DNA from 4 places in the Paenibacillus sp. JNUCC 35 genome. Region 4 is predicted to be linked to each of the others. Evidence: predicted binding sites of a transcription regulator. Region 4 holds the regulator's gene; each other region holds the start of a gene.

Region 1 (4,214 bases), 2.2 Mb from region 4:
ATGCAAACGTAGGTTTCCGGTTTGTCCTGAAGCTGTCGGTTCATCGATTTCTCCTCCTTTGGGGAGCTGCTTGAGAGCCCCTGTCTGTCCGATGCGCTTTATTCCGTTGGCGGCCCTACCGGCACGTTGACTCCTTCATACAGTTCCTGACGGAGCTGGCGGTCGCCGATCACTTTTTGCCAAGGATCGTGCGCGCGTGTCAGGGCGGTCTCCATGCGGTTTACAAGCTCCCGCCGGTTCGCTTCATCCGTGATCGCATGGTTCTGGATATAAGCCAGACCCAACCGCTCGACCCAATCCGATGTTCTTTCCAGGTAATTGGCGGTTTCCCGGTAAAACTGGATCAGCGACGAGGTAATTTCCAGAAGCTCCTCATCCGTCTTCACCTTTACCGCAAGATCGGCAAGCCGCGGTTTAATGCCCCCATTGCCGCCGATGTAAATCTCCCAGCCGCCGTCATTGCCGACGATTCCGACATCCTTGGTGCACGATTCCGCACAGTTGCGCGGGCAGCCGTTCACGGCCATTTTAAACTTGGCGGGCATGTCGATCCTTTCGAATTTCTTCTCCAGCAGTTGTCCCATCCCCATCGAATCCTGGGTGCCGAACCGGCAGAAGGTCGAGCCTACGCACGTTTTGACCGTCCGGAGCGCTTTCGCGTACGCGTAGCCCGATGGCATACCGAGTTCTTCCCAGACTTTCGGCAGATCTTCTTTGCGAACGCCCATCAGGTCGATCCGCTGTCCGCCGGTCATTTTGACGGCACGGACGTTATATTTCACGGCCACATCGCCGATCCGTTTCAGCTCTTCCGCCGAGCTTACGCCGCCGTACATCCGCGGTACGACCGTATATGTGCCGTCCTTGTTGATGTTCGCATGCAGTCGTTCGTTGACGAATCTCGATTCTTTTTCGTCCACGTAGGTTTCCGGCCACAACATCGTCAAGTAGTAGTTGAGCGCAGGCCGGCACTTCGAGCAGCCTTCGGGGTTGCTCCAATTCAGAGCGGCCATGGTCTCGCGGGTCGTCGTCAGCTTCCGCTCACGCATGGCTGCGACAATTTCATCCCGGCCGAGCTGCGTGCAGCCGCAGATGCCATGGGCCGCTGTGCCCGCTTCGTAGCCGTCTCCCAGCACGCCGGCCAGAATCTGCTCGACAAGCGGCTTGCAGCCTCCGCATGAGCGGCAAGCTCCGGTGCAGGCTTTCACTTCGTCGACTGTTTTCAGACCCTGTGCGCGGACGGCTTCCACGATGGTTCCTTTCGTCACCCCGTTGCAGCCGCATACGATATCCTCGTCGGCCAGAAGCTCCGCCCCGCCGCCGCTTTCCTCTCCCGCGGGAATTCCCATCAGGACGGCGTGCACGTCTTCGGTCATTTCGCGGCCGCTTCGGATCCACTGCTGAAGCTGGGTCGCCTGGCTGACATCGCCGAACAGCACGCCGCCTACGATCCGGCTGCCGCGGACGAGCACCTTTTTATACACGCCTCTCCAGTCATCCTGCATTTTGACGATTGTAAGATCCGGACGATCCATAAATTCACCGGTGGAGAATACGTCCACACCCGATATTTTCAGCTTGGTGGCCAGCACCGTTCCCTCATAAGGAGCCGTCTGCACCCCGCACAAATGCTTGGCTAGCACGCTGCCCTGTTCAAAAAGCGGGGCGACAAGCCCGTAGCACACGCCGCGGTGCTCGCAGCATTCTCCGACAGCATACACGTCCTGCGCCGAGGTCCGCATAAAATCGTCCACGACGATTCCGCGATTGACTTCCAGGCCTCCGGCCGCGGCCAAAACGCTGTTCGGCTTAATTCCCGCCGCCATGACGACAAAGTCCGTTTCCAGCGCGGTTCCGTCCGTAAACGCCAGCCCTTCGACACGCACGCCGCCCGTTAGCTCCTTCGTTTGTTTTCCCATTGCGAAACGCAGTCCCTGGCGCTCCAGCTCCGCCCGCAGCATTCCCGAAGCCGCCGGGTCCAGTTGGCGTTCCATCAGATCGTCCATCAGATGAACGACCGTCACTTCCATGCCCAGCTTCGAAAGGCCCTTGGCCGCTTCGAGACCGAGGAGGCCGCCGCCGATGACGGCCGCCTGTCGATAAGTCCGGGCCGCTTCCGTCATCGCTTCGCAGTCGGCAATGTCGCGGAAACCGACGACTCCCTCTTTGTCCGCGCCCGGAACCGGCAGAATGAACGGCTTCGAGCCCGTTGCCAAAATCAGGACGTCATAAGGAAGGACATCCCCGCGGTCCGTCGTGACCGTTTTGGCCGTCGTATCCAGCGCAGTCGCTGTCGTCCCCGTCAGAAGCTCAATGCCGTTTTCCCGGTACCAGCTCCAATCGTTCAGGACGATTTCATCCGTCGTTTTGCTACCCTCAAGCACATAAGAGAGCTGTATCCGGTTGTAATTCGGGTGAGGCTCGCTCCCCACAATCGTTATATCAAACAAGCCGGTGTTGATTTTTAAAATTTGCTCGATCACACCCACTCCTGCCATTCCGTTTCCGATAAGCACCAGTTTTCTGCGATTCATTGCCTAACGCCCCCTGCCTTGGTCGATCTTTGAAAAGTTTCACTTGTGAAATTAAGCACATACTAAGTATAAACGTCTTCGGTGCCGGTCAGATGTGAAAAAAGTCACAGGACGGGAAACAGATGTGAACATCGATTGAAAGAAACGTGAACCGAAACTGCCGCCATACAAAAAAAGCACATTCGCACCGGTAAACCGGGAATGTGCTTTCTTGATCGGATTCCATGGACAAGCCAAGATACCGTTGTCGTATTTATTTGAAAACAGCCGTTCTACACGCCTAAAAACGCAGGCAGAGCACTGCAGAGCCGCCGTCCGCCGTATACGGCCCGTCGGCCTTACAGCAGCTCCAGCCTTACCCGGCTGCCGCGTCCGGACGGTTCGGCCGGCTCGACGATCAGCTTGCGCGGCAGACGAGCCCTCAGCTCCGGCACGTGCGAGATCACGCCGACCGCAAGCCGGTCCATGTGGAGCTTCTCGAGGGAGGTGACCACCATATCCAGCAGATCCTGGTCCAGGGTACCGAACCCTTCGTCCAGGAAGAAAAATTCCAGGGGCACCTCGCCCTTGAGCTGGATCTGCGCCGACAAAGCGAGCGCGAGCGCGAGCGACGTCAGGAACGTTTCGCCGCCGGACAGCGTGCCGACCGGGCGCTTCACCCCGCCGGAGCCGTCGTCGCGGATCACGAAGCCGCCGCCGGAGTCCACCTCGATCGCGTAGCGCTGCCGGGTGAGCTGCCCGAGCCGCTGCGAAGCGGCCCGGCTCACCTGCATCAGCTGCTCCTCCGCAAGGAACTCGACGAAGGCGTTCGCTTTCAGCACGGACTGCAGCTTCGCCAGCCGACCGTGCAAGGTCTGCTGCGCGCTGCGCCGCTCTTCCAGCCGGCGCCACTGCTCGTGCTTCGCCTGCAGCTCCTCGCAGTCGCGTTCCGCCTTGGCGCGGACCGCGAGCGCGGCCTCGTCGCGCTCCTGGGCTTCGCGCAGCTCGAGCAGCATGCCGGTCCAGTCTTCTTCGCTGACCGTCCGCCCGGCAAGCTGCTCCCGCAGCTGCGCGAGCCGGGAGCGGAGCGTCTGCTCGCGCTCGCGGTGACGCCGCGCCTCCGCGCTCCACTCGGCGCGCTGCGCTTCGGCGACGTACGCGCTCCGCACGGCGTCGGCATCCGCGAAGGAGGAAGCCTTCAGCGCGCGGTCCAGCCGCTCCCGCGCCTCTGCGAGCTGCCCGGCGGCGGATGCGGCGGCCTGTTCGGCTGCGCTGAGCGCCTGGGCCGCCTCCTGCTGCTCGCGGCGGGCCTGCTCGTGCGCGAGCCTGGTTTGCTCCGCGCGGGTGCGCAGCCCATCGAGCTCGGCCTGAGCCGCCGCGATCTGGCGCGGCACCGGCTCGCCTCCGACGCGGTCGTGCAGCTGCTGCGCCTTCTCGGCGGCGAGCTGGGACAGCCCCTGCAGCTTGGTCGCGAGCTGCAGGGCGGTTTTGTCGAGCTCCGCCGCCTCGGTGCGGAGCTGCTCGATCTTCGCGAGCACCCCGTCGATGAACGGGATGCTCTTCTCGATGCGGCCGCGCAGCTCTTCCGCCTGGCGCTCCTGCTCGCCCAGCTGCTTCAGGCGGGCCTCCACGGCGTCCAGCTCCAGGCCACGGGCGCCGAACCGCTTCTGCCAGGCTTCTTCCCGGCCGCGGATGCTTTGC
Region 2 (4,214 bases), 210 kb from region 4:
CGCACCAGAGAATCGTCTGCCAAATTCCCAGCTTATGCAGCCTTTGCGTCAGCTGCCGGCCCGTAATCGCAGGGATCAGCCAGTAAGTGATCCCGAAGAAAGTAAGGGCCACGCTGGTCGCGACGGTCAGATGAAAGTGCCCCGTTACCCAGAGGGTATTGTGTACGACCTGGTTCATCTGGTTGCTGGCATTGATGATGCCGCCCGCTCCAGCCGGGATAAAAATCAGCATCCCCATAAACGGTGCGAAGAACCGGACGTCTTTCCAAGGGAGAAATTTAAACCAGCCGAACAGTCCTTTGGCTCCCTTCTCTCTGCCTGTCGTTTCGAAGGTGGCGAACAGCGAGAACGCCGTCATCAGAGAAGGCACGATGACCATGAAGGTCAGAATAACCTGGAGGAATTTCCAGAACGAGCTGATTCCGGGCTCTGTCAGCTGGTGGTGAAACCCTACCGGAATCGAGAACAGCAGGAACAGGATAAACGAAAGCCGGGCAAGCGCGTCGCTGAATATTTTGCCGCCGATAACTTTCGGAATAATCGTATACCAGCAAATATAGGCGGGCAGCAGCCAGAAGTAAACGAGCGGATGACCGAAGTACCAGAACAACGTGCGGCTCAGAAGGACGTTGACGGTGTCGACCCAGCCGAACGACCAAGGAATCAGCTGGAGCAGAACCTCCGCCGCTACCCCGATGGTCGCGACCTGCCAGAGCAGCATCGTAATAACCGCCATGAAGGAAAACAATGGCGACAGCTGCCCTTTATGAGTCCGCTTCCAATAGCGGTAATTGATGAAGATGCCGAAGCCGCTCATCCAGCTGCCCACGACAACCATCGTCAAAGCGATGTAGAAGTACGGCGATGCTTTAAGGGGAGCATAGAACGTGTACAGCACGGACGCTTTATTAAGCAGGATAAAAACCGTTCCCAGCGCCGTTCCGCCCGCCATCAGGCCGAATCCGAGCCAGGCGAGGCGCCGCGGCAGCGGCAGCAGCTCGCCTCCGAGCGTTTTGGAGATACCCGAATACAGGAACCCGATAATGAAAAAGGTTGTAAAAATGAGCGCCATCAGCACGCCGTGAGCCGTCAGCAGCTGATAATAACCGATACCGGCGGGCAGTTTGATCATGCCTCCGCGGACTAGGCCCTGCAGCACTCCGGCAATGCCTCCGAGAAGAAGAGCGCCGAAAGCGAATAAAATGTGAGCGAGGACGAGCTTGCTGTCTTTCGGATTAAAGGCAGCGGCGGCTTGCCGCGCCGGTTGCGTGTCGGTTCCGTTCATACATAACGACTTCCTTTCTGCCGGTGGGTTTAGTTAACGACAATCGTCGTCTTCATCCATTCGTGGGCTCCGCCGCAGTATTCGTTGCAGAGCACGAGATAAGAACCCGGCTTGTCGAACTTATACGTAAGATGATTCACTTCCCCCGGAAGTACCATCATGTTTACATTTGTGCCCGGGATTTCAAACCCGTGGACGACGTCCTTGCTTGTGATCATAAAATGCACGGTCGCTCCCGCGGGAATTTCCATCTTATCCGGCTTGTAACCGAACGCGAAAGCGGTCATAACGGCTTCGTATTCGTTCTCCCCTACTTTCTTCAGGCCCGGCTGATCGAAAGGCGGCGTCAAATCGACCTTCGCCGGATCGATCGTGTGCGCATGGCCGGTCGGCGGGTTCATTCCCATCGCAAACGCGGATACGCCGATCACGGACAGGAAAACGATGAGCATGGAGATGCCGAAAACGATCCAGATTTTCTCCAAACGATGAATATGCATGTAATATCCCCTCTTTTTTTTCCGATTCGCGGAACTTTTTGCGCATTTGCCCCGTTAACTTCTTATAAGGTACAAAGCAAATACGCCGAACCAGGTAATCAGAATAAACGCGCCCAGAATCATAACCGATGCGAAAGCGCCTTTCAGCTCCGGTTCCTTCTCGTTCGCCCCGCTTTGCGGAGCGGGCTTAATGTCCTGCTTTTCCTTGGCAGGCGCGAGCTTTGCCATAGCGGCATCCCCCTTTGTCAATGAAGCTTTTCATGGTTTCATCTTACCTTCGGCGTGAGCACCCACATGTGATAATAATCACAAATTCTTTATGAAATTGTAACGATTTTGTTACAAGGTTTTAGGTATCGAGTCCTGGTTCTACATGGTATAATGACAGAGCAAATCATATGTAAAATGTTTGTAAATTGAATGAACAGGAGATCTGTGATGCAGAAAGGTATTCATTTTATAGCGCGTCGGCTGCACTTATTCGTTTGGCCCCTGCTGCTCGTTGTCTTCATTGAGTTTTTAAATCGGGGAGGAGTGATGGCCGCCCTATCCTGGGTCAAGCACAGTCCGGGGGAAATGGTGCTGAACTATTTGCTGACCTTCTGCCTGTTCCTTGTTTTTACCGCTTTGACCGGCCGGAGCCGCATCGCGTTCTGGATCGTAGCCGCTTTCATGCTGATCTGCGGTCTAATCAGCGGAATTAAATTCAAAATTCTCGGTGTGCCTCTTCTGCCCTGGGATTTATTTCTCAGCAGCGAGACGACCGACATCGTACAATACTTGAACGGTTTGTTCGATAAAACGATCGTAATCGGCATTATCGTGTTCCTTGCGGCCAGCGTGGCCCTGCTCTATTTCGTTCCTTGGACCCATTCCCGCTTCCGCTGGAAAGAGAACATCGTTCTCGGTGTCCTTGGAGTCGCGCTCGCATGCGCCGTCTATTTCGACAAACCGGTTCCGATCAAATCCGCCCTTCATATTTCCACCATTCCCTGGAACCAGGCCGATAACTATCATGTCAACGGGTTTATGCTGTCCACCGTCATGAATATCGAGCAGATCATTATCGATGCTCCCCAGGGCTACAGCCAGGCGAATATGGACAATTTCGTGAAGCGGGTCGAACGCCGTACCAACGTAGATCCGAATGTAAAACCGAACATTATCGTCATTCTCGGCGAAGCTTTCTGGGATCCTACCCGGATGAAGAACGTAACGTTCAGCGAAGATCCGGTTCCGTTCATCCACCATCTCCAGCAGAACTATTCCAGCGGTTATATGCTGTCGCCTCAGTTCGGCGGCGGAACCGCCAATGTAGAATTCGAAGTGCTCTCGGGCAATTCGATCCGGTTCCTGCCGGAAGGCGCCATCGCCTATAACCAATACATGAACCGACGCGTCGATTCACTGGCCAGCATTTTAGCGAGACAAGGGTATCAGACGGCGGCCATTAACCCGTTCCATAACTGGTTTTTCAACAGCCGCAACGTGTACCAGAACTTCGGATTCTCCAAATTCATTTCTCAGGAGTACTTCGAGCCGGAATACAACGGTCCTTATCTGGCCGACAAAGCGGTGATGAACAAAATCATCGAGCAGGTCGACAGCACGTCCGGTCCTCACTTTGTATTCGCGAACACAATGGAGAATCACGCGCCGTTTACACCGGATAAATTCAAACAGAACACCATCAAAGCGAGCGGCAATTTCCCGGAGGAAACGAAGGGCATGATCGAAACACTCACCCAGGGCGTTCATAATACGGATGCCGCGCTCAAAATGCTCGTGGAACATTACGAGAAGAAAGGCGAACCGACGATCATCATGCTGTTCGGCGACCATCTTCCGGCCATGGGCAATAACTTCCAGGCCTACAAAGATACCGGATACTTGAAGGACGATGACGATTCCGCAGCCGTGCTGGATAAAATGTACACCCTGCCGGTCGTCGTCTGGGATAACTATTTGCCGAAGCACCAGGATAAGCTCGACATGAGCGCTTCCTTCCTCGGGCCTTATCTTTTGAATCTGGCGCAGCGCGAAGGAACGCCGTACACGGACTACCTGTTCTCCTTGTCCAAAAAGTTCCCGATGATCCCGCCCCGGAATCATTACGACCGGATGAAGCTGACCGAACAGGATGTAACGGAGTACCGGATGCTGCAGTATGACGTGCTGTTCGGGGAGCAGTACAGCTTTAACGGCTTCCGCGACAAAATCATCAATCCGAAATACACACTCGGCTTCGGTGAAATGACGATCGACAATGTGTCTCCGCTTCACCAAAGCACGGCCGGAGGCAGCAGCGGAGATTCTTCCGTCGAAATCAGCGGCAAGAACTTTGCTCCGGGGTGTGTCGTTTATTTGAACGACAAGGCCCTCAAGACGACTTACGAGAGCCGCCAATCGCTCTCCGTCATCGTCCCGAA
Region 3 (4,214 bases), 2.2 Mb from region 4:
ACATCGCTGAAAACTTCGATGGCTACCGGCATCCGGCGCTGGCGCAAATAATGTTCCACGCGTTCCACGTAGCCGAGCTTCACCATCATCGGGTCGGTCACGATCAAAACACGCGTGATGTCCGGCATTTTCGCCAGGTACTGGGTGGCGTTTCTCTCGAAATAAATTTTCTCGGGTACTTTAAACCACTGCATATTCACCGTCCGGTGTGCGACTTTTTTGACGTTGATCAGGTTGACCGCCGTCACGTTCGAAGAAGTGGAATTACGGCCGTAAGATCCGCAGCCTAGCGTCAGTGAAGGGATATTCGCGTTGTAGATATCCCCGATCGCCCCGTGAGTCGAAGGCGCGTTAACGATAATGCGGCAGGTCGGCAGCTCCTTGGCAAAAGCGGCGATCACTCCGTCGTCGTTCGAATGGATGACCGAGGTGTGGCCGAGTCCGCCGAATGCCGCAATCTCCGCTGCCCGGGCAATGCCCGCTTGAGCCGTGGCGGCCGTGTAGCAGGCCAGCACGGGGCTCAGCTTCTCGGCGGACAGCGGGTAGGCCGGACCGACGCCGTCCAGCTCGGCGATCAGGATTTTCGTCCCGGCGGGAACCTCGAACCCCGCCATTTCGGCGATGCGTGCCGCCGGCTGGCCCACAATCGCCGCGTTCACGGCGCATCCGGCGTTCATGCCGAACTGGGACAGCTTCTTCGTTTCCTTGGCGCTCAGGAAATGGCATCCCTGCGCCTTCAGCATCGCCTTGGCCTCCGCCGCGATCGCTTCGTCCAGGATAACGGCCTGCTCGGATGCGCAGATCATGCCGTTGTCAAACGTCTTCGAGAGAATCAGATCCGTGACTGCCTGGCGCAGGTCCGCGGTTCTCTCGATGAAGCACGGCACGTTGCCAGGACCGACGCCGAGAGCGGGTTTACCTGCGCTGTAAGCGGATTTGACCATGCCGGAGCCGCCGGTAGCCAGAATCAGGGCCACTCCCTCGTGGTGCATAAGCTCGTGTGTCGCTTCCATAGAAGGCTTCTCCACCCACTGAATGCAATCTTTCGGCGCCCCGTGGCTTACCGCCGCTTCGTACAGAACGCGGGCCGCTTCGGAGCTGCATTTCTGCGCGGACGGATGGAAGGCGAAAATAATCGGATTCCGCGTCTTCATCGCGATCAGCGCCTTAAACATCGTCGTCGAGGTCGGATTCGTTACCGGGGTGACGCCAGCGATAATTCCGACCGGTTCGGCGATGGACGTAAGGCCGGTCGTCGGATCGTCGTCGATTACACCGACCGTTTTGTCGTACTTCACGGAATTATGGATGTACTCGGTCGCGAACAAGTTCTTGATGATCTTGTCTTCATATACGCCGCGCCCCGTTTCTTCCACTGCAAGCTTGGCGAGAACCATATGCCGGTCTACGCCGGCCAACGCCATTTCCTGTACGATGCGGTCGACCTGGGACTGGTCCAAGCCTTCAAAAGCGGCCTGCGCTTTCTTCGCGTTCTGCACCAGCCGGTCTACCTGTTCTTTGGCCGCCGCAGCTGCGGGTTTTACGGTCTCATTTTCCTGTACAGCCATCTCTCCGCCTCCTCTGTTCTTTCTACACCTTCATTGTAGGAGATTGTGAATTTTTTCACTATGACATTTCTCACAGACAAAAAGAGCGTCCCCGCCTTATGGTGAAGACAGGAAACACGCGCGCGCTTTACCATCATCCGCAGGACCCGACAGGAGGAAATGACGATGAGCACAATAACCGTGGAACGTCTGCCCTATGCCTCTATGGACCCAGGCAGCCAGTTGTCCGACGCCCTATATTATTTGAAGCAGCAGCATGAATTTCTTGAGGCCGATCTGCTGGAGCTGCAAATGCTCGCACGCGGAATCGGAGCCGCCGGAAGCCGGGATTCGCTCAAAACCGATTTACACCAGCTGAAGGTACGCGCCGAACGGTTCTTGAAGTTTTTCCAGCAGTATCAGCAGGATGAACAGGAAACGCTTTTCCCTATCGTTGATTTGTACACGGGCGACAAAATGGGCCCTACCGCCGTTATGAAGCAGGAATACAACATGGCCGTCCACAATCTGCGCCTTTTCTTTCAGGCTCTCAAAGAAGACAGTCAAACCCTCGATCCCCTGTGCGCCAAACGTTCGGTATCCCACGTGCTCCAGTCGTGCTTCATTCTTCTTGAGCATATGCGTAAAGAAAAAGAATGGGTATTCCCGCTCGCCGAGCAGATGCTGACCGATATCGAGCAGTTTTATTCGTAGAAAGCCGCTTTTCCCGATTAAAAGGAAACCGGAGCCGCCTAATGCAGACGGAACTCCGGTTTTTTTGTGTCCTTTTGCCTGTAAACGGAAGGTTTGCGTTGGATATGGACGAGCGCGGTTATTAACATTGTGCGCAAAATGTGATTTTTGTCATATATGATCTACGTCATATCCGGTATACTGGAAGCAGAAGTCAAAGAGGAGGGAAGCCATCATGAACACCGGCACAAATCCCGTTTACTATACGAATCCCCGGAACACGGCTGCCTTTAAGACGGAAAATTTGCAGAAGCTGACGGATATTATGCATGAGCAGAAGCTTCAACCCGGCGCCTACTTGTTTTGGGAAGGCGATACGGCTGACAAGCTTTATTTTATAAAAAACGGCCGGGTACGCGCTACGAAGTCTACGGACGAAGGCAAGGATCTTGTGCTTTACTTATACCAGCAGGGCGATCTGATCGGCATGATCGATCCCTACGACGACACGAAGCATTGGTACAGCGCGGAAGTGCTGGAAGAAACCCTGATCGGCGTGGCGCACAAGAAAGACGTGGAAATGCTGATCTGGCAGAGCGGCGAATTCGCTCTGGAATTTATGCGCTGGATGGGGCTCAGCCACCGGATGACGCAGACAAAATACCGCGATATGATGCTGTACGGAAAACCCGGGGCCCTGTGCTCCACCATCATCCGCTTGTCGAACACGTACGGCCGGCACGAAGAGGACGGGACGATCCGCATTACGAAGAAGCTCACCCACTCGGAGCTGTCGGATATGATCGGCTCCACCCGCGAAAGCGTGAACCGCATGTTCAGCGACCTGCGCAAAGCTCAGGCCATTGAAATGGATAACGGCTACATCATCATTCGCGATTTGAATTATTTAAAGGGCATTTGCCACTGCGAAAACTGCCCCGTAGAAGTGTGCCGGATGTAACCGGCACACTTTTTTTATTTGGGCCCGACGAGGCGGCTCCCGATGTCGTGCGGCGCTGAAATATCCGGGCGCCCCGGCGAGTGGCGCTAGCGCTGCCGGCACGGGGAGCCCGGGCCCGGGGTTCCCGGAAGCGCGGTCCGGCACAGCATGGCGCAGGCGCAAGAGCATGGCGGCGAACGGCCAGCCCCCGCGCAGGATGACGGCCCCCGGTCACGCGGCTGCGGCCGCAAAAAAACTCCCTGATTGAAATCAGGGAGTTTTCTGCGCTTGCGGGGCTATGCCTGCTGCGCTTTAGTTAGTTTACAGCCTTCCGTCCCCCCGTTTCGCAGGCGAGATGAAGTAATACAGCAGCCCGACAAACACGGCCCCGCCGACAATGTTCCCCAGCGTTACCGGGATCATGTTGTGGAACCAGCCGGCCAGGGTAACCGTTTCGGGATGCGGGAGAATCAGGGCCAGCCCCAGCACGGTCATATTCGCCACGCTGTGTTCATACCCCGATGCGATAAAGCCGTACAGCATCCAGAAGATGAGGATCAGCTTCGCCGTGTCCTCTTTGGCTCTCATCGAAGTCCAGATCGCCAGGCAGACGAACCAATTACAAAGAATTCCCCGGAAAAACAGCTGCGTGGTGTCCATGTTCATTTTTTTGGCGGCGATGGTCATTAACAAATGGTCCGGCTTAATATTGGCAAACACCCCGGCACCGACGACCAGCAGAACGAGGACCATAGCCCCCGTCAGGTTCCCCAGGTAGCACCAGAACCAGTTGACGAGCGTATCCTTCCAAGTGACTTTGCGCGAAAGCGTCCCAATGGTGAAATACATGTTGTTCCCCGTAAAAAGCTCCGATCCGGCAAAAATCACCAGTGTGAGCGCAACTCCGAACGACAGGCCCATGACCGTTGTCGTAACCGGCGATTTTGCGGCAAACAGCGGGGCCCCTACGGAAAAGATAAGCACGATGCCGAGTCCTACGTAAGCACCGGCCAGACCCGCCGCCGTCAGGTAGC
Region 4 (4,214 bases):
TCGAACAGACCACCGATGCATGTGAAGACGTTGCCAACATCTTGGAAAGCGTCGTGCTGCGCTACTCGTAGGCCCAGCAGTTTAGGAGGATTTCATGACGACAACAGTTCTTATTACCTTGATTGCAATCGTATTTCTCGCCCTTGCCTTTGACTTTATTAACGGTTTCCATGATACGGCGAACGCGGTAGCGACTTCGATCTCTACGCGTGCGATGAGTCCGAAAGTGGCCATTATATCCGCCGCCTGTCTGAATTTCGTCGGTGCCCTGTATTCTTCGGAGGTAGCCAAGACGATCGGCAGCGGGATCGCGGACCCGTCCAAGATCAACCACGGCGAATTTATCGTTATCGCGGCTCTGCTTTCTGCCATTATCTGGAACCTGGCAACCTGGTATTATGCCATTCCTTCCTCTTCCTCCCATACGCTCATCGGATCCATTGTCGGAGCCGTGCTGGCCGGGGCGGGAGCCGACTTCGTCAAATGGGGCGGTCTCGGCAAGATCGTGCTGATTCTGGTGCTTTCGCCGATTGTCGCATTCGTGGCCGGTTACATCATCATGACGATCATCAAATACCTGGTCATCCTGACGGGCAACAAATCCCGCTCGAAGCTGAACCGCGTATTCAAGTTCTTCCAGATCCTGTCCGCCTGGCTGCTGTCCTTCTCCCACGGGGGTAACGATGCTCAGAAAGCGATGGGCATTATCGTATTCGGACTCGTCGCTGCCGGAGCCCAGACAACCATGGACGTGCCGTTGTGGGTGAAAATCGCCGCTGCGACCGCAATGGGTCTCGGTACTTCGATCGGGGGATGGAAAATCATTAAAACGATCTCCAAAAACTTGATCAAAATCGAGCCGATCAACGGGTTCGCCTCGGATTTGACATCTTCCATCGTCATTCAGACTTCTACGCATATGGGGATGCCGCTTTCGACCACTCACGTAATTTCCTCCGCGATCATCGGTTCGGGTTCCGTACTCCGGTTTCATGAGGTGAAATGGGGTACCGTAACACGCATGATCATCACTTGGATCATTACGATTCCGATCAGCATCATTCTGTCTTATGTGCTGTACACCGTGTTGTTTAAGTTCTTCGTCTAACATGTAAATCAAATAGCGAGTTCCATTAAAAAACCGCCATACGGCCTACACGGCCCATATAGCGGTTTTTCTGGTTTTCAAGACCAAAACCTCACTTGTTTATTCAGGAAGGTAATAGGCCAGGCTCTGGAGCTCTGCCGTAAAGTCCGCATGATGCACGCGGATTTCCTCGGGTACTTTCAGAATGGACGGGGCGAAGTTCAGAATCGCTTCGATACCCGCCTTTACGAATTGGTTGGCGACATTCTGCGCTTCCGGCGCCGGTACGGTTATGATGCCGATTCGAATGCTGGAATCCCGGATAACATCGGCCAGATGCTCCATGGGCAGAACGCTCATGTTATTGATGACCTGGCCGATCTTGTCCGGCGACGAATCGAAAATCGCCGTTATTTTCATCTGATCCCGCAAGTAGATGTTATAGTTGCACAGCGCCCGTCCCAGGTTACCGGCTCCCACGAGGGCAACCGGTATTTGGCGGTCAAGCTTCAGAATCTGCCGGATCTTCTCGATAAGATAGGTCACATCGTAGCCGATCCCCTTCTTTCCGAATTCACCGAAGTAAGCCAAGTCTTTGCGGATTTGGGCCGGGTTAAGATTCAGCTTCTGCCCCAGATCCTGGGACGAAACCGTTAATACGTTTTTCTTCGACAGTTCATTAAGAAAACGCAGATAGATCGGCAGCCGTTTGACGACCGCCTCGGATATTTTAAGTGACTTCAAGCGAGTTCTCTCCCATCCATTCCTGAATTCTCGGTACGATGCGCTCTACAGGCATATGCTCAATCTTCGGTCCCGGCAGGGAGTAGAGAAAATGCTTCCCGTACTGCGTCTCGATGACACGCGTATCGTAAATCAGCACAATCCCTTTGTCCGAAGCCCTGCGTACAAGCCGGCCGAAGCCCTGCTTGAATCGGATGACGGCCTGAGGCACCGACAGCTTCATGAACGGGTTCTGATTCCGTTTTTTCAGGTTTTCGCTCTTCGCTTCAACCAGCGGATGATTCGGCGGCTGGAAAGGCAGCCGTACGATTGCCAGACAAGTCAAGGCTTCCCCGGGAATGTCCACCCCTTCCCAGAATGAACTTGTGCCGAGCAGCACGCACGCTTTATGTTCTTGGAAGAGCCGGGTCAGCTTGCTGCGGTTGCCGGTGTCCACCCCTTGACCCAGCACATGGATGCCGTGCGGGCGGAGATTTTCCTTCAGAACCGCGTGGGCAAGCTTCAGCATCCGGTTCGAAGTGAACAGCACGAGCATCCTCCCTCGCGTAGCCACGGCCACTTCGGAGAGTGATTCCGTCAGCGCTTTGAGGAATTCCTCTTCGCCGCTGCGGCCCCGGATCATCGGAAAGTCCCGCGGTATGCAGACAAGAGCCTGCTGCCGGTACTGAAACGGTGACGGAAGTTGGACGGTTTTCAGCTTCGGATTCTCTTCTTCTTCGGCCGGCAGTTTCAACCCCAGCTGATCCGCCGAATACTGGAACGATTTATTGACCGACAGGGTGGCCGAAGTGAGAATAACGCTTTCTTTGTTGTCAAAGAAATGTTCGCGGATAAGCGGACTTACGTCCATCGGCACGGAGATCAGGTTGATCGAACGGCTTTTGTTGTACGTCCCCGCTTCTACCCAGTAAACGAAGTTATCGTCCGCCATCTTCATAAAGAAGCGAAGCGTCTCCTTCGCTGCCTGCAGTTCCTTCGCCACGCCGCCGAGATCGGTTACGAAGCTCTGAACGTCGTATTCTTCCTGGACTTCTTTCAAATCCTGCACGAGCGAATCTACGGATTTATACACATCCTGAACATGCTGTTCCAAAATCTCCTCAAGATCCGTGAAATCGCTCCAGTTCGGGGGGAGCGAATCTTTCTTCAGACGCATCACCAGGGAACCGGGGTCGATTTGGCCGGGTTCGGAATTCGTCTGGAGCAGCTCGTAAAACTTTTCACAGAGTAAATCCCAAGCTTCCTTGATGAGCAAGGTTTTCGGGAACAGGTTGTCGATTCCGTTCATCCAGGTAGCCGCCCGGTAATCGTCGTCATACCGTTGAAGCTTCGTGCGGAGCGCCGGCAGCTGCCCATTCCGGCTGTCCTTGAACAGCCAGAGAAGCTGATTCGTCAGCCCCAGGTAGTGAAGCTCCTTGCCCAGATGCTTGCTTGCCACTTCTTCGAAATGGTGGGCTTCGTCCAGAACGAGATGCTTATAAGCCGGCAGCACCCGGTTCTCGGCCTTCATATCGGTAAACAGCAGCGAGTGGTTCGTAATGACAACGTCCGAATTGTTGGCGTCATGGCGCGCACGGTGATAAAAGCATTTTTTGAACCACGGGCAGTGCCGGTTCTGACACGACTCCGCATCGCTGGAAACGGTATGCCAGAAAGCGGCCCCTTTGTTCCCGAAATGCAGCTCCTCCTCGTCGCCGGTCTGCGTCTGGCTCAGCCAGACGACCATCTGGGCGGCCGTAATGGCGTCCTCCTTGCCCGTTTCGAACTCCTGCATGGAAATGCGGTTCTCGAACTTGCGGAGGCACAAGTAGTGGCTGCGGCCTTTGAGAACCGACGCTTTGAAATTCACCGGAAAAATGTCGTGAAGCAGCGGAATATCCCGCTCCCGCAGCTGCTCCTGCAGATTGATCGTATGCGTGCTCACGACCACCTTCTCGTCATGTTTAATCCCGTAATACAGGGACGGGATCAAATAGCCGAGCGATTTGCCCGTGCCCGTGCCGGCTTCGATCATGAGGTGCCGGTCGTTCTGGAAGGCTTCCTCAATTTCATGAATCATGATTTCCTGGGCTTCGCGGCTTTCGAAATGCTCGAACTTCGCTTTCAGCGCTTCTTTGACCTGATCGTAAACGTCTTCAAAAGAATCGCTCAGTTCCAGCACATCGTTCTCGTCGCGTACGGGGTCTTCTTCCCCCCAGTCCTGCACGTTCAGCGCGAACTGGCGGTAATACTGGTGAATCGATTGGTCCAAAGGGGTTTGCTGTTCCTTGAACCGGGCGATTTCCGACATAAACCAGCCGAGGTCGCTCGTCTCGGCCGGCAGGATTTGAGCCAGCCGCTGAACCGTCAATAAAGGCAGGGACAGAAGCCTGTCCAGGCTCAT

The links. Region 4 encodes Rex, which represses fermentation and respiration genes when NADH is low (regulators of the CRP and FNR family bind a similar motif). Its sites were predicted from a motif close to TTGTGAAATATTTCACAA; they were not measured.
Region 1: a site for Rex is predicted at 2,627-2,644, ahead of nirB (nitrite reductase large subunit NirB). Genes of this name have one in related genera too.
Region 2: a site for Rex is predicted at 2,080-2,097, ahead of AC2TF6_RS19355 (cytochrome c oxidase subunit 2A). Genes of this name have one in related genera too.
Region 3: a site for Rex is predicted at 1,612-1,629, ahead of adhE (bifunctional acetaldehyde-CoA/alcohol dehydrogenase). Genes of this name have one in related genera too.

The regions. Positions count from the first base shown of each region.
Region 1 is NZ_CM177771.1:1,882,150-1,886,363, reverse strand. Features, by position in the region: gene nirD (nitrite reductase small subunit NirD) at 1-44, opposite strand, end outside; gene nirB (nitrite reductase large subunit NirB) at 99-2,534, opposite strand; gene AC2TF6_RS08600 (AAA family ATPase) at 2,873-4,214, opposite strand, start outside.
Region 2 is NZ_CM177771.1:4,289,657-4,293,870, forward strand. Features, by position in the region: gene AC2TF6_RS19345 (b(o/a)3-type cytochrome-c oxidase subunit 1) at 1-1,285, opposite strand, end outside; gene AC2TF6_RS19350 (cytochrome c oxidase subunit II) at 1,315-1,785, opposite strand; gene AC2TF6_RS19355 (cytochrome c oxidase subunit 2A) at 1,840-2,013, opposite strand; gene AC2TF6_RS19360 (LTA synthase family protein) at 2,224-4,214, shown strand, end outside.
Region 3 is NZ_CM177771.1:1,886,842-1,891,055, reverse strand. Features, by position in the region: gene adhE (bifunctional acetaldehyde-CoA/alcohol dehydrogenase) at 1-1,568, opposite strand, end outside; gene AC2TF6_RS08625 (hemerythrin domain-containing protein) at 1,734-2,261, shown strand; gene AC2TF6_RS08620 (Crp/Fnr family transcriptional regulator) at 2,476-3,201, shown strand; gene AC2TF6_RS08615 (formate/nitrite transporter family protein) at 3,502-4,214, opposite strand, start outside.
Region 4 is NZ_CM177771.1:4,080,892-4,085,105, forward strand. Features, by position in the region: gene AC2TF6_RS18220 (DUF47 domain-containing protein) at 1-71, shown strand, start outside; gene AC2TF6_RS18225 (inorganic phosphate transporter) at 95-1,108, shown strand; gene AC2TF6_RS18230 (redox-sensing transcriptional repressor Rex) at 1,208-1,831, opposite strand; gene dinG (ATP-dependent DNA helicase DinG) at 1,818-4,214, opposite strand, start outside.